Linked DNA regions of Bacillus pumilus. The protein of the gene in region 1 interacts with the protein of each later gene in a pairwise test. Links are inferred from orthologs where the notes say so. Each region holds a gene or a part of one and is shown in the gene's direction. Other genes may lie near its edges. The genes, in order: ndk and GPS65_RS01325.

Region 1 (2,810 bases):
CTAAAAGCAATGATCTCTTTTTTAAATCATGATATCGATATTATCGAAAAAGAGCTTGAACAAACAGTTCGCTCTGATTATGCATTATTAAGTGAAGCAGGTCTTCATTTGCTGCAAGCGGGCGGAAAACGAATCCGTCCCGTTTTTGTTCTCCTTTCAGGCATGTTTGGCGACTACGACATTAATAAAATTAAATATGTTGCCGTTGCGCTTGAGCTCATTCATATGGCATCGCTCGTTCACGATGATGTCATTGATGATGCAGAGCTGAGAAGAGGCAAGCCAACGATTAAGGCAAAATGGGACAATCGAATTGCCATGTACACAGGAGATTATATGTTTGCAAGATCGCTTGAGTATATGACAAAGATCAATCATCCGATGGCACATGAAATTTTGTCAAAGATGGTCGTCGAGCTCTGTCTTGGTGAAATCGAGCAAGTGAAAGACAAATACAATATGGATCAAAACCTGCGTACATATTTAAGAAGAATCAAACGAAAAACAGCCTTACTCATTGCAGGTAGCTGTCAGTTAGGTGCAATAGCAGCAGGTACAGATGAGAAAACACATAAAGCCCTTTACTGGTTTGGCTACTATGTCGGGATGTCCTATCAGATCATTGATGATGTGCTTGATTTCACATCAACTGAAGAAGAGCTTGGTAAGCCTGTTGGAGGGGACCTTTTACAAGGAAATGTCACACTCCCAGTCTTATATGCACTGAAGAATCCTACACTCGAAGGCCAATTAAAGCTGATTAATAGTGAAACAACAGAAATGCAGCTAAAGCCTGTGATTGAACATCTCAAACAAACAGATGCGATCGATCGCTCGATTCGAGTGAGTGAAATGTATTTGAAAAAGGCATTCGAACAGCTAGATAAACTTCCTCGAGGGCGAGCAAGAACATCACTCGCTTCCATTGCCAAATATATTGGAAAACGAAAATTCTAATCAACATATTGTTGATTGGTTTTTTTGTGAAATTTTTTGTCAAAAATTGATTATTGTATAAAAAAATGATACGATCACTTTGTAACAATGTAAGCCTATACATACATAAACGACGGGGTGGAGAACGTATATGGACAAAACATTTCTTATGGTCAAACCTGATGGTGTAGAAAGACAATTAATCGGTGAAATTGTGTCAAGATTCGAAAAAAAGGGGCTTCAGCTTGTTGGTGCAAAACTAATGAGTATTCCAAAAGAAGTAGCAGAAACACATTACGGAGAGCATAAAGAAAAACCATTTTTCGGGGAATTGGTTGACTTTATTACATCAGGACCAGTGTTTGCAATGGTATGGCAAGGTGAACAGGTAGTCGATGTCACAAGACAGATGATCGGCAAAACAAACCCGAAGGAAGCGCTTCCGGGCACGATAAGAGGAGACTATGGATTGACAGTTGGAAAAAACATTATCCATGGTTCAGACTCACCAGAAAGTGCTGAAAGAGAAATCAACTTATTCTTCAAACAAGAAGAAATTACAAACTGGGATCAAACCATCTCAAGCTGGATTTATTAAAATTCAAGCCAAGGTGTTCATCAAATGAGCACCTTGGCTTTTTTATATGAATATTTCTACACGAAATTTCGCATGAGAAGATACAAATTTTCGATAAAAACAGCTATACTAGGACAAAGATAGATGAGACAGGAGAGGACTTTGATGGATCAATATCAAGTATTTGTCGGGAAATGGAAAAAACTAACCGGAGTGGATCTTAATTTATATAAAGAAGCACAAATGAAACGAAGATTAACGTCACTTTATGATAAAAAAGGCTATAGAGATTTTGAAGCCTTTGCGGCTGCCCTTGAAAAGGATAGAGCACTATTAGATGAGACGATGGATCGAATGACGATTAATGTGTCAGAATTTTACCGAAACTATCAGCGCTGGGAAGTGCTTGATCAAAAAATTCTCCCACTCCTTTCGAAAAACGGTGGGACCTTGAAAATATGGAGTGCGGCATGTTCGACAGGAGAGGAGCCATATACACTCTCAATGCTGATGCTGCTATCAAGCCATCCACTTGTGAAGGACTTCCAAATTATTGCAACTGATATTGATGATAAAGTGCTGCAATCAGCTCAAAAAGGAAGATACCATGAACGATCACTACAAGAGGTACCAGATCAAATCAAGCAAAAATATTTCACAAAAGAAGATTCTTCATTTTACACTGTGAAAGATGAAGTGAGAAGGCATATTCAATTTAAAAAGCACAACCTTTTAGCAGATCCTTATGAAAAACAGCTTGATCTTATCGTGTGCAGAAATGTCCTTATCTACTTTACAGAAGAGGCAAAAGAAGAGATTTACATGAAAATGAGCAATAGTTTAAAACCAAATGGCGTATTATTTGTTGGTTCAACTGAACAAATTTTTCACCCGGAAAAGTTTGGACTGACATCTGCTGATACTTTCTTTTATCAAAAGAAGGGTATGTAGCTGACTTTTTAGTCATAAGTGTGTTATCATAGTTTTACTTAAAAGCGTTAATGCGATGAAGGGAGATTAAGTCATGAGATACTTAACAGCAGGTGAATCACATGGTCCACAATTGACCACAATTATTGAAGGCGTTCCAGCGGGACTTTACATAGAGCAGGATGACATTAACTATGAATTGGCTAGAAGACAAAAAGGTCACGGCCGCGGCAGAAGAATGCAGATAGAAAAAGACCAAGCGAAAGTATTAAGCGGTGTTCGCCACGGGAAAACATTAGGTTCTCCTATTGCACTTGTCGTTGAAAACAACGACTGGAAGCATTGGACAAAAGTGATGGGGGCAGAG
Region 2 (3,509 bases), 2.1 Mb from region 1 along the record:
GAACGCCTTTCCCCTTATCTTTTACAAATCACCAATTTCCCCATTTTCAGTTCGTCTAAAAGTGTTAAGGCTAATTCCTGATCGGCGCCAACTGACATCATTTTGGCCATGAGCTCGTCATCCCGAGTGCGGATGACATTGGCCATTTGATCTAAAATCCCTTGATCGACCGCTGTCATGCTTTTGGCATTCGTATGCTCTGTGACGGTATCAGAGCGTTCTGGATCGTACGCAAAAACAAAAATATCATCCTTTGCTGAACGTATTTGTTCAATGGTCTGTTTTGCTTCTTTGCTATTTTCTACTGTGAAATGTTCCATCGTCATCACTCCTTTTCATCAAAAATTCCCATTTTTCCGTCACATCAAACCGCCTTTTATATCATGAGAAGAACGTCATTTTATGTTTTAATGGAAAAAGACGAATCTATTAAAGGAGTAAGCTGAATATGAAGATTTCCTTATTAATTGTGACACATAACCGGCTCAGCGCACTGTGTGAGCTGCTTGAATCTATTACGAGACAAACCGTACAGCCCTTTGAAATTGTGGTTGTGAATGATGCAGGAGAGCGTGTCGAGGTCATTCAGGAACTCTATCCCGAACTTCCGATCCGCTTGATCCATTTAGATGAGAATGTCCAGCATGTGAATGCTAGAAACGTGGGGGTGCGGGAGCTGACAGGCGATGTCATTATGCTTAGTGATGACGATGATTATTTTACACCTTGTCATATTGAACGGATGAGTAAGGCGCTGGAGGATGCCGATTTTGTCTTTTCTGATGCAGAAATTGTGTCATTTGAAAAAAAAGGCACGACCCGCTTCCCGGTGTCAAGACGTCTGTTTGCGTATACAGCTGCTATTGAGGATATGCGTGTCTTTTCTACATATGTTCCTTCCGGCAGTATGTACAAACGCTGTATACACGATGAGATTGGCTATTTTGATCCAGCGATGCATCATTACTGGGATTGGGACTTTTTCTTACGTGTCACGCAGCATGCCCGGGTCAAACGAGTGCCTGCTGCCAGTGTGATCTATGCGTTCTTTGACGGCGGTGGAAATCAGTCTAGTGACCTTGGTGAGACAAGAAAGAACTATTTAGATGATTTAAGTGAAAAGCATGGGCTGGGCGATTTGCCGACAGCGAACTTTGCTGTCTTATTAGAAGAACCAGCGATGAAAAAGCGAGAATCAGAGAGTGAGATTGTGTGGGATGGAAAACCGATGATCTCAAGACTGGCACAGCAGACACAAGGAGGAGAACCCCAATGAAGCCATTTTTAAATGATAGCTGGTGGGCTGTGATGAAAAGTGAATTTGAACAGCCATATTATCAGGAATTACGTGAATGGATGAAGGAAGAATATCGCACGCAGACCGTTTTTCCGAAACCGGATGACGTTTATCGTGCGCTTCATTTGACATCATATGAAGAGGTCAAAGTGGTGATTTTGGGACAAGACCCTTATCATGGCCCAGGACAGGCACATGGATTAAGCTTTTCTGTCCAGCCTGGCGTGAAGCATCCACCATCGTTGAGAAATATTTTTCAGGAGCTAAAGGATGATCTTGGCTGTCCTGTTCCAAATCACGGCTCACTTGTGAGCTGGGCAGAGCAAGGTGTGCTGCTCTTAAACACTGTGTTGACCGTAAGAAAGGGCGAGGCGAACTCGCATAAAGGCAAAGGCTGGGAACGTGTGACAGACCGTGTGATAGATGCGCTGAATGAACGTGATCAGCCCGTCGTTTTTGTGCTGTGGGGAAGACATGCTCAAAATAAGAAAGAACGCATTGACCAAAACAAGCATTACATCATTGAGTCACCTCATCCAAGTCCTTTTTCAGCAAGAAACGGCTTTTTTGGCAGTCGTCCGTTTTCAAAGGTAAACGCGTATTTAAAGCAAATGGGGACAGAAGAAATTAATTGGTGTATCCAAGATATTGAATAAAAAGAGGACGAGGGGATAGACCCTTCGTCCTGTTTATTTTAAAAATTTACGAACCAAGTCGAGTCCGTTTTTCGCATTTGGATAACGGAAGGAAAGATCGAAGCGATTGGTTTGGCGTAGAACGCTTTTTTCATGCGTAAAGGTAAAAAAGCTTTCTTTCCCATGATATCGTCCCATGCCGCTTTCACCCACGCCTCCGAATGGCAGGTAAGGAGTAGCGACATGCATGAGCGTGTCATTGATACATCCTCCGCCAAATGAGAGATGGTCTAGAATATAGGATTCTGTTTCTTTACTTGTTGTAAATAAGTAAAGCGCAAGCGGCTTCGGTCTTGCTTTGATCATATGAGTTGCCTCGTGCAGAGAATCGAAGGTCATGACAGGCAGAATCGGTCCGAAAATTTCCTCCTGCATGACGGGATCTTCCCATGTGATGTGGTCTAAAATGGTCGGTGCAATTTTGAGCTCGTCTTCGTTGCGCTGTCCACCCGTAACGACCGTTCCATTTGAGAGGAATTGTGAAAGCCTGTCAAAGTGACGCTGGCTGACATTTTTCCCAAAGTGCGGATGTGTTTCGGGTTGTTCACCATAAAAGTCACGAATGCAGGCTGTCATTTCCCGTAAAAGTTCCTCTTTTATGGATTCATGAACAAGCAAATAGTCTGGCGCAATACACGTTTGACCGGCATTGGTAAATTTGCCGAACGTGATTCGTTTTGCCGCTAATTTGATATCTGCATCAGGCATGACGATGCAAGGGCTTTTTCCGCCAAGTTCGAGTGTGACAGGAGTCAAATGCTTTGCGGCGGCTTCCATGACGACTTTGCCGACTGCCACACTTCCTGTAAAGAAGATATAATCAAAGGGCAGTTTCAACAGCTCTGTACTCACATCTACACCGCCTTCTACGACAGTGGCATGGTCTTCTTGAAATACAGGTTCGATTATTGCACTGATTACTTCTGAAACTTGCGGCGTCAGCTCAGACGGTTTTAAAATAACGGCATTCCCCGCAGCAATGGCACCAACTAATGGAGAAAGAGCCAATTGGAAAGGATAGTTCCAAGGAGCAATGATGAGCACACTGCCATAAGGTTCCTTTATAATCATGCTTTTCGACCCGATATGAGTGAGAGGCGTGCGCACGCGTGTTGGCTTTGCCCATTTGTGGAGGTGCTTGATGGTATGATTGATTTCTTCATACACCATCCCGATCTCAGTTGTATAGGCTTCCTGTTCGGATTTATGTAAATCATGGGCCAAGGCTTGTAAAATATCCTCCTCATGCTGTTTGATGGCTGCTTTTAAGTCTTTAAGAAGACGGATGCGTTCTTCAACCGACGGCTTTTGAAAGACTTTTTGTTTCTGAAAAAGAGCAGTGAGCTTATCCATTATTCAATCCTTTCATAAACGATACTGTTTCTTTTATTATGTGTGAAGGGCTATGTCGGGTCAAATAAGAGAGGCGGGAGCAGACTGCTTTGAAAAAATGAACCCATTTCGGTTGTTCATTTGGTAAAATAATGTTGAAAAGAGACTTTTTTAGATTGGAGGGT

Evidence for each region.
Region 2: the proteins of ndk (region 1) and GPS65_RS01325 interact in binary tests that used the Escherichia coli proteins (3 or more experiments, as listed by UniProt). The link is inferred for Bacillus pumilus from one-to-one orthologs.

Annotation. Positions count from the first base shown.
Region 1 is NZ_CP047089.1:2,404,511-2,407,320, reverse strand. It holds ndk (nucleoside-diphosphate kinase), read left to right. Parts: upstream 1-1,087; coding sequence 1,088-1,534; downstream 1,535-2,810. Other genes in the region: aroC (chorismate synthase), read left to right, coding at 2,538-2,810; GPS65_RS11890 (CheR family methyltransferase), read left to right, coding at 1,679-2,464; hepT (heptaprenyl diphosphate synthase component II), read left to right, coding at 1-957. UniProt on the Escherichia coli protein: Major role in the synthesis of nucleoside triphosphates other than ATP. The ATP gamma phosphate is transferred to the NDP beta phosphate via a ping-pong mechanism, using a phosphorylated active-site intermediate.
Region 2 is NZ_CP047089.1:280,088-283,596, forward strand. The notes cover bases 144-3,112. They hold GPS65_RS01325 (uracil-DNA glycosylase), read left to right. Parts: upstream 144-1,272; coding sequence 1,273-1,953; downstream 1,954-3,112. Other genes in these bases: GPS65_RS01315 (YflT domain-containing protein), read right to left, coding at 144-320; GPS65_RS01320 (glycosyltransferase family 2 protein), read left to right, coding at 449-1,276; GPS65_RS01330 (aldehyde dehydrogenase), read right to left, coding at 1,987-3,112. Outside these bases: more of GPS65_RS01315, read right to left, coding at 15-143; more of GPS65_RS01330, read right to left, coding at 3,113-3,345. UniProt on the Escherichia coli protein: Excises uracil residues from the DNA which can arise as a result of misincorporation of dUMP residues by DNA polymerase or due to deamination of cytosine.